DNA from 4 places in the Bacillus siamensis genome. Region 4 is predicted to be linked to each of the others. Evidence: riboswitches for the same ligand, from Rfam matches in the RefSeq annotation. Region 4 holds a riboswitch; each other region holds the start of a gene.
What was found. Region 4 has a riboswitch for S-adenosylmethionine ahead of mtnW (2,3-diketo-5-methylthiopentyl-1-phosphate enolase). Riboswitches for the same ligand answer to the same signal wherever they lie in the genome.

Region 1 (2,198 bases), 240 kb from region 4:
TGACAGTCACACCGGGCATCCGCACGGCCAATGACGCAGCTGATGATCAAGTCCGGACGGCGACTCCGTCATTTGCGAAAGAAAACGGTTCGTCTGCCATTGTCGTAGGCCGTTCAATTACAAAAGCGGAAAACCCCGTTAAAGCATATGAAGCCATTAAACTGGAATGGGAGGGCGTTCGCCGATGAAACAGGCTATCGCAAAACATCTATTACACATTGAAGCTGTCTTTTTACGCCCGAATGAGCCGTTTACGTGGGCGAGCGGCATTCTATCGCCGATTTATTGTGACAACCGTCTGACATTGTCGTATCCAAAAGTGAGAAATGATGTGGCGGACGGGCTCGGCAGACTGCTGAAAGAGCATTTCCCCGAGGCGGAGATGATCGCGGGCACTGCCACGGCAGGCATTCCGCATGCTGCGCTTCTCGCAGACCGTACAGGCGCTCCGATGTGCTACGTCAGAAGCAAACCGAAAGCGCACGGCAAAGGAAATCAAATAGAAGGCGCCGTTAAAAAAGGACAAAAAACAGTCGTGATTGAAGATTTGATTTCTACCGGGGGCAGCGTGCTTGAAGCTGTGGCGGCCCTTCAAAGAGAGGGCGCGGAAGTTCTCGGCGTCATTTCAATTTTTACATACGGACTGCCGAAAGCAAGAGAAGCCTTTAAAAAAGCGGGTCTGCCGTACTACTCGTTAACAGATTATGACACGCTTATTGAAGTAGCGCTTGAAAACGGAACGATACATTCAGATGACATTGAGAAACTGAAATCATGGAAACAGAATCCCGAGTCAAAAGATTGGTTTAAAAAATAATGACAATAAAAACAGGCCTCAGGGCCTGTTTTATTATTCCTATCAAAAAACTCGGGTTGACTTCTGTTAGAATTGTGCTAAAATTTAGTACAAATCTAAAAAGCTTATCAAGAGCGGCTGAGGGACTGGACCGATGACGCCCGGCAACCTGCGTGACATGCAAGGTGCCGCATCCAGAAAAATGCACAGCATTTTGAAGATAAGGGCTATAACGGGTCACTGTCTTTCATTCCGCTGGATTGAAAGTTTTTTATATGAAAAAAGATTGAGGGATAAGACAACCGGCAGAAAACAACAGCTGTTTGATTGTCTCCGGGAGGAGGAAAGAAAAAATGCTAACGTATGACACATGGGAGGAACCGGCGATTACATTTCCGGAAGACGATTCCTATAAAGGCGCGCTGTCCGTTTTAAAATGGGCATACGGCCACTACGGAGACCAGCTTGTTTACGCGTGCAGCTTCGGGATTGAGGGAATCGTCCTGATCGATTTAATTTCTAAAGTGAAAAAAGACGCGGAAATCGTGTTTCTCGATACAGGACTTCACTTTAAAGAAACATATGAAACGATCGAAAAAGTGAAAGAACGTTACCCGGGACTGAACATCATCCTGAAAAAGCCCAGCCTTACTCTTGAGGAACAGGCCGAGGCTCACGGAGATAAACTGTGGGAAAGAGAACCGAACCAGTGCTGCTTCATCAGAAAAATTCTGCCGTTAAGAGAAGCGCTCGCCGGGCGTCCGGCATGGCTGTCCGGCCTCCGACGCGATCAAGGGCCGAGCCGGGCGAATACGAATTTCCTGAATAAAGACGATAAGTTTCAATCCATTAAAGTATGCCCGCTGATCCACTGGACGTGGAAAGACATCTGGAGATATACATCCAAGCATGAGCTGGATTATAACATTCTTCATGATCAGGGCTATCCGAGCATCGGCTGTGAACCGTGCACTTCACCTGCGTTTACCGCAGAAGACCTGCGGAGCGGCAGATGGAACGGAATGGCAAAAACAGAATGCGGACTGCATGAATAAAGGAGCTGCACAATGGAATTAGCCGCTATTTTATTCTGCCTGTTTTTCGCCATGAATATCGGAGCCAGCGGAGCCGCGGCTTCAATGGGGGTCGCTTACGGTTCCGGCGCCGTTAAAAAGAAAACGTATGCGCTGATTATCTGCGCGGCCGGCGTCCTGTCAGGGGCGGTTATCGGCGGCGGAGAAGTCGTTAAGACGATCAGCGGCGGAATCATTCCCGAACAGACCATTACGCTCACCATTGTGTGCATTATTATCGGAGCGGCGGCGTTATCGTTATTCACGGCGAATGTGCTCGGCATTCCGCTGTCGACAAGCGAGGTCACCGTCGGGGCGATTGTCGGGGT
Region 2 (2,198 bases), 190 kb from region 4:
GTCACCATGCGGAATGTTCCGCCGTACACATCCTCCGTGACGAGAACATGGTCGCCTTGGGATAAGAGCAGAAACGCCGTCGAAATCGCCGCCATTCCGGAGCTGAAAGCAAAACCTCTCGTTCCGCCTTCAAGACCTGCGATCGTTTCTTCAAGCGCTGTTCTTGTCGGTGTGCCGGAGCGGCTGTAATCATATGTTCCGAATTCTTCAAAGGAAGACTGATGAAATGTGGAAGCATGCTGAATCGGCACGCTGACGGCTCCGGTAGCTCCGTCTGTTTTAAATGGATTGTGCACGAGCTGGGTTTCCAGCGTCCAATTTTGATTACTCATATGACACGGCCCCCTCTTTTACTTGCTGTAATGCCTGCTTTACATCCCGCTTCAAATCTTCTGCATGTTCAATTCCCACTGAAAATCTCAGCAGACGGTTGCAGACGCCGTTTGCGATACGGATATCTTCCGGAATGTCCATGTGCGTCTGTGTCGCGGGGTATGTAACAAAGCTTTCCACCCCGCCGAGACTTTCTGCAAAACAGATCGTTTTCAGCGCCTTTAAAAACGGATTGACCCATTCCTCTTTTTGCAGCCTGAAAGACAGCATTCCGCCTTTTCCGGGATATAACACGTCGGCGATTTCTTCTTCCTGTTCTAAAAATGCTGCAAGTTCACGGGCGTTTTCTTCATGACGCTGCATTCTGAGCCCGAGTGTTTTCATCCCTCTCATTAAAAGCCACGAATCAAACGGCGGGAGAACGGCTCCGATCGCATTTTGGTGATTAAACATGATCTCGCCGAGCTCTTCATCCTTTACGACAGCAAGACCGGCAAGGAGATCATTGTGCCCGCCTAAATATTTTGTGGCGCTGTGAATGACGATATCGGCTCCCAGTTCAAGCGGGCGCTGGATGACCGGGGTATAAAACGTATTATCGACAATCAAGAGCAGGCCGGCTTCTTTCGTAATCCGGGCGATTTTTTCAATGTCGGCCTCCTGCATTAACGGGTTTGTCGGCGTTTCAACAAATACCGCTTTCGTGTTTTCCGTTATTTTGGAGCGTAAACAGTCTTCATCACTGAAATCATCGTAAATAAAGCTTAAGCCGTATTTTCTCCATTCATTTTCAAATAAACGGTATGTGCCTCCGTATAAATCGGAGGATACAATCAATTCATCTCCGCTTTTAAATAAAGCCATAATCGTTTGAATGGCTGCCATTCCCGAGCTGAAAGCAAAGCCTCTCGCACCGTTTTCCAACACGGCGATGGCGTCTTCAACGAGCTGGCGTGTCGGGTTTTTCGTGCGCACGTAATCAAAACCTGTAGATTCTCCTATTCCTCTATGTCGGTAAGCGGTGGACAGATAAATCGGCGGACTGACCGTTCCCGTTGCTTCTTCGCTTCTATTTCCAATTTGGGCTAATTTTGTTTCGACATGCTGCGTCATCAGTAAGCACCATCCTTTTTCAAAAATAAAAAAGCCCCCTCTTCATAAGAAGAAGGAGCTTTTCTCTTCCTCTTATCTTCCAAGCATGTGAATCGCTTGCTGGATTTAGCACCTTGGCACTTTGCCTTCCCGCGGCAAAGCAAACCGGTTGCTGAGGTTTCAAAGGGCCAGTCCCTCCACCTCTCGTGATAAGAATATTGTTTTGTATTTTCTGATTGTTCTATATTAACGCACTATAAAATGGATTTCAACAACTTTTTAATTTTCTGAACTCTCACAAGAAGTGCATCTGAAGAAAGAAATTTCTAATAATTCATGGTACAATAGGGAAAAACCATCAAGACAAGAAGCGGCCTGGAGGAATGCGAAGTGGCACCGAAAACCGGAATCATTCATGAGAAAAAACTTTTCTCTCATGAGCTTGAAGAAGAAATGACCGTTTTGGTCTACCTGCCCAACACTTACTCCCCCCTGTATAAATATCATACGGTCATCGCCCAGGACGGCCATGATTATTTCAGATTAGGGAGAATCGGGCGGCAGGCGGAAGAGCTCATGGCAAAAGGGGAAATTGACCGCTGCATCATTATCGGCGTCCCATATAAAAATGTGCGGGAGCGAAGAAACACATACCATCCCGAAGGCTCTAAGTTCGCCTCATATAAACGGTTTATCGCAAATGAGCTCGTCCCTTTTATCGACAAAGAATACCCGACTTATCAAGTCGGATACGGACGCACCATGATCGGGGA
Region 3 (2,198 bases), 690 kb from region 4:
GCTTGTAGAGGTGATTCCGATTAATGTAATATGTGGGCTTTTGGCAATAACCTTCCTTGCCATAGCGCTGATTTGCTTCCATAACCCTTCCGGTGAGAAATATCGTCCGTCCGGATAAAGCGGATCCGTCACATATTCAATGTCTTCCCTTTCAAGCGCGATCACTTCGCCGCCGGCAGTCACGACCGCGACTCGCGCATTCCCCGTCCCGATGTCAAATACAAGGTAGCCTTTTTGTTCAGCCATTACAGCCTCCTCCTTCCGTTTCAAGTTCTCTTTTGTTATAAAGTTCACGTATTGAGCAGGTTTGATCTTGTTTCCATTTGAAAAGCGCTTCATTTAAAATCTTCACATGATGATCTTCCACTTCAAATGTTGCGCCCGCTAAATGGGGAGTCGCTAACACATTCGGCAAAGAGATCAATTCATAATCAGAAGATTCAGGCGGTTCATGATAAAACACGTCAAGAATCGCTCCTTTAATCCGCCGTTCTTTCAGCACCCGCAGCAGCTCTTTTCTGTCTGTAACCGCCGCTCTTGATGTATTGACAAAAACAGCTTCTTGCTTCATCAATTGAAAATGCCGGGCGCCGATCAGGCCGATGGTTTCTTCGATGCGCGGCAAATGAACGGAGACAATATCACTTTCAGAAAATACCCGTTCAATCGTCGTTTTTTCATACTCCCGGTTCTCATGATTGACAAAGGGGTCATAGTACAGCACCTTGCAGTCAAAAGCCGTCAATAGCCGGGCGATTCTCTGTCCGACAGCTCCGAAACCGATAAGGCCGACTGTTTTCCCCGTCAGCTCATTTCCCCTGAATTTGACGTAAGCCTGCAAATAATCACCATTCCACTTCCCGTCCTTCAGCCACTGATGAGAAGAATACGTGTGGCGCAAAAACGAAATGACATTTCCGATAAACATTTCAGCAACAGCCTGGGCATTGCGGGCCGGTGTATAAAAGACAGGGATTTTTCTTTTAGTCGCCGCCGTGATATCCACATTAGACGGCATCCCTCTGCAGACGCCGATAAAAGCGGAATCCGGCAATATATCAATCACTCGCTCTGATACCTCATCAAGTTCGGTAATAAGCCCCGACGCGTTTGTCTCTTGAATCATCTGGATTAATTCATCTTCCCGATAGGCCCGGCCGTGCTTCTTCCACGGCAGGTGCACAGTCCGCCCGAACAGATCTGTCAGCTCCTTCAGCCCCTCGTCGTGATAGGGTGCGGTAATTAAAACCGTCATGGTGCAAAACATCCTTTTCACATAAATTTTTTCACAAAAAAATCTCTTTCCCCGAAGAAGGAAAGAGATTCATATACCGTCTTTATCCGCTTGAAGCGCACAAATATGTATAGACCATTCTTTCCTATCTTTCAAGCATACGCTTGCTGGAATTGGCACAATAAATGTTGCCGAGGTTTCATAGGGCCAGTCCCTCCACCTCTCTTGATAGAAAATAAAATGATGAAATTGTCAGGCTTTTAAAAGAATAAACTCATCATAGATAAGTCTTTCCGTGATGTCAACACTTTTTTTCTGAATTGACGATCTATTTCGAAATGTTATAATGCTTACAATATAAAAAAAGAGGAGAAATGGGCTATGAATTCTGCTGCAAAACAGCCAAACGGGGTCTTTAAGTCGGTGTGCTCACTGGACTGTCCCGATCAATGCGGCTTACTTGTGACAAAAAAGGACGGAAAAATCGTTAACATTCAGGGAGACCCGGATCACCCCGTCACATCAGGGAATATTTGCAACAAAGTCAGACACATGGCTGAGCGCATTTATGATGAAAAACGTTTAACCGTCCCGTTAAAACGGATCGGCGAAAAAGGTGAAGCCGTGTTTGCGCCTATTTCATGGGACGAAGCAATCAATACGATCAGTGCGCGCTGGAAAGAGCTTATTGCCGAAGAAGGAGCGGAAAGCATTCTCCCGTACAGCTTTTACGGTAATATGGGAAAACTGGCGGCAGAGGGAATGGACCGCCGTTTTTTCCACCGACTCGGGGCGAGCCAGCTCGAACGGACGATCTGCAGCAAAGCCGGATCTGAGGGCTATAACTATACAATGGGAGAAGGCGCAGGTACTGATCCGGAAGAGACCATACATGCAAAGCTCTTTATTTTTTGGGGAATCAATGCCGTCAGCACGAATATGCATCAGGTCATGATTGCTCAAA
Region 4 (2,198 bases):
GAGGCGAAGCTGCTGTATCTCAATTATCCGAATAATCCGACCGGTGCTGTGGCAACAAAGGCGTTTTTCGAGGAGACGGTCAGCTTTGCGGAACAAAACGGCATTTGTGTCGTTCATGATTTCGCATACGGGGCCGTCGGTTTTGACGGGCATAAACCGCTGAGCTTTTTGCAGACAGAAGGCGCAAAAGAAACGGGGATTGAAATCTATACTTTGTCCAAAACGTATAACATGGCGGGCTGGCGGGTCGGATTTGCCGTCGGAAACGCGTCTGTCATCGAAGCGATCAACCTTTATCAAGATCATATGTTTGTCAGCCTGTTTCCCGCGGCGCAGCAGGCGGCAGCCGCCGCTCTTTTGGCGGATCAGACGTGCGTCGCAGCGCAAAATGACAGATATGAGTCGAGACGCAATGCCTGGATTGCAGCCTGCCGTGATATCGGCTGGGATGTGACGGCTCCGGCGGGTTCCTTTTTTGCATGGCTTCCGGTGCCGGACGGTTATACGTCGCAGTCGTTTTCAGATCTGCTTTTGGAAAAAGCGGATGTCGCGGTCGCAGCCGGAAACGGGTTCGGAAAATGGGGAGAAGGCTATATAAGAGTCGGTCTTCTGACAAGTGAAGAAAGACTTAAAGAAGCTGCGGAACGGATCGGGAAGCTGAATCTTTTCACCCGAAAAAGCATTGACATATCAGGATAACAATGCGATAATTCAAAATACTTTATAAAATCATTATTCTTATCAAGAGCAGGCAGAGGGACGAGCCCGATGAAGCCCGGCAACCGACTGATAAAGCACGGTGCTAATTCTTGCAGCAGGAGCTGAGAGATAAGATTCGGACATAACACGAAGCCTCTTTCTGCTCATAAGGAAGAGGCTTTTTTATGTTTTGCGAAAGAAAGAGAGGCGTTCACGCATGAGCGAAGTATTGGCAACATATCTTCTGACGGACACAACGGACAGTGAAAAGCGGGCGGAACAGATTGCGGCGGGGCTGACGGTAGGCTCCTGGACGGATCTGCCCCTGGTGAAACAGGAACAGCTCAGAAAGCATAAAGGCCGGGTCGTGAAAGTTGAGGATAAAGAAGGGGCCAAAGAAAACGAAACACAATCCATCATCACCATCGCCTATCCTGAGGCGAACTTTTCAAAAGATATACCGGCCGTCCTGACGACGGTATTCGGAAAGCTGTCACTGGACGGAAAAATAAAATTGACTGATCTTGAATTTTCCGAAGGGTTTAAACGTTCCCTTCCCGGGCCGAAATTCGGTATATACGGCATTCGCAAACTGCTGGGCGAATTTGAAAGACCGCTTCTGATGAGCATCTTTAAAGGCGTGATCGGACGTGATCTTGCCGACATTAAAGAGCAGCTCAGACAACAGGCGCTCGGCGGCGTGGATCTTATTAAAGATGACGAAATTTTCTTTGAAAATGAACTGGCTCCGTTTGAAACCCGCATTATCGAAGGAAAACAAGTCCTGAAGGAAACGCGGGAGGAGACGGGGCATAACACGCTGTACGCCGTAAACCTGACGGGGAGGACTTCTGAATTGCGGGATAAAGCGAGACGCGCGGCAGAACTCGGGGCAGACGCCCTCTTACTGAATGTGTTCGCCTACGGCTTAGACGTCATGCAAAGCCTTGCTGAAGACAGGGAAATCCCGCTTCCGATTATGGCGCACCCGGCGGTCAGCGGCGCGTTTACATCATCTCCCGTTTACGGTTTATCGCACGCCCTTTTGCTCGGCAAGCTGAACCGCTATTGCGGCGCCGATTTCAGCTTATTCCCGTCACCATACGGATCCGTCGCTCTTCCGAAGGAGTCCGCACTTGCGATCCATCATGAATGTGTAAAAGACGACGTCTTTCACCCGACGTTTGCCGTCCCGTCAGCAGGCATTCATCCCGGCATGGTGCCATTGCTGATGCGTGATTTCGGTATTGATCACATCATCAATGCAGGCGGAGGCATTCACGGCCATCCGAAAGGAGCCGAGGGCGGCGGAAGAGCGTTCCGCGCCATCATTGATGCGGTGCTTGAAGCACAGCCGATTGAAGAAAAAGCCGCGTCGTGCAAAGATCTTCAGCTCGCATTAGACAAATGGGGAAAGGCGGAAACCGTATGACCCGCACACCGCTGATTATTTGTGATTTCGACGGAACTGTCACCATGAACGACAACATTGTCAGCAT

Region 1: another riboswitch for S-adenosylmethionine. It lies ahead of ABDB98_RS08005 (phosphoadenylyl-sulfate reductase); the one in region 4 lies ahead of mtnW (2,3-diketo-5-methylthiopentyl-1-phosphate enolase).
Region 2: another riboswitch for S-adenosylmethionine. It lies ahead of ABDB98_RS05880 (methionine biosynthesis PLP-dependent protein); the one in region 4 lies ahead of mtnW (2,3-diketo-5-methylthiopentyl-1-phosphate enolase).
Region 3: another riboswitch for S-adenosylmethionine. It lies ahead of ABDB98_RS09630 (2-hydroxyacid dehydrogenase); the one in region 4 lies ahead of mtnW (2,3-diketo-5-methylthiopentyl-1-phosphate enolase).

What each region holds. Positions count from the first base shown of each region.
Region 1 is NZ_CP155579.1:1,561,384-1,563,581, forward strand. It holds gene pyrF (orotidine-5'-phosphate decarboxylase) at 1-188, shown strand, start outside; gene pyrE (orotate phosphoribosyltransferase) at 185-817, shown strand; SAM riboswitch class I at 919-1,023, shown strand; gene ABDB98_RS08005 (phosphoadenylyl-sulfate reductase) at 1,150-1,851, shown strand; gene ABDB98_RS08010 (inorganic phosphate transporter) at 1,864-2,198, shown strand, end outside.
Region 2 is NZ_CP155579.1:1,127,976-1,130,173, reverse strand. It holds gene metC (cystathionine beta-lyase) at 1-332, opposite strand, end outside; gene ABDB98_RS05880 (methionine biosynthesis PLP-dependent protein) at 325-1,446, opposite strand; SAM riboswitch class I at 1,516-1,641, opposite strand; gene ABDB98_RS05875 (esterase family protein) at 1,816-2,198, shown strand, end outside.
Region 3 is NZ_CP155579.1:2,012,628-2,014,825, forward strand. It holds gene ABDB98_RS09625 (FGGY-family carbohydrate kinase) at 1-246, opposite strand, end outside; gene ABDB98_RS09630 (2-hydroxyacid dehydrogenase) at 239-1,255, opposite strand; SAM riboswitch class I at 1,377-1,469, opposite strand; gene ABDB98_RS09635 (molybdopterin oxidoreductase family protein) at 1,616-2,198, shown strand, end outside.
Region 4 is NZ_CP155579.1:1,320,056-1,322,253, forward strand. It holds gene ABDB98_RS07005 (pyridoxal phosphate-dependent aminotransferase) at 1-699, shown strand, start outside; SAM riboswitch class I at 736-835, shown strand; gene mtnW (2,3-diketo-5-methylthiopentyl-1-phosphate enolase) at 917-2,131, shown strand; gene mtnX (2-hydroxy-3-keto-5-methylthiopentenyl-1-phosphate phosphatase) at 2,128-2,198, shown strand, end outside.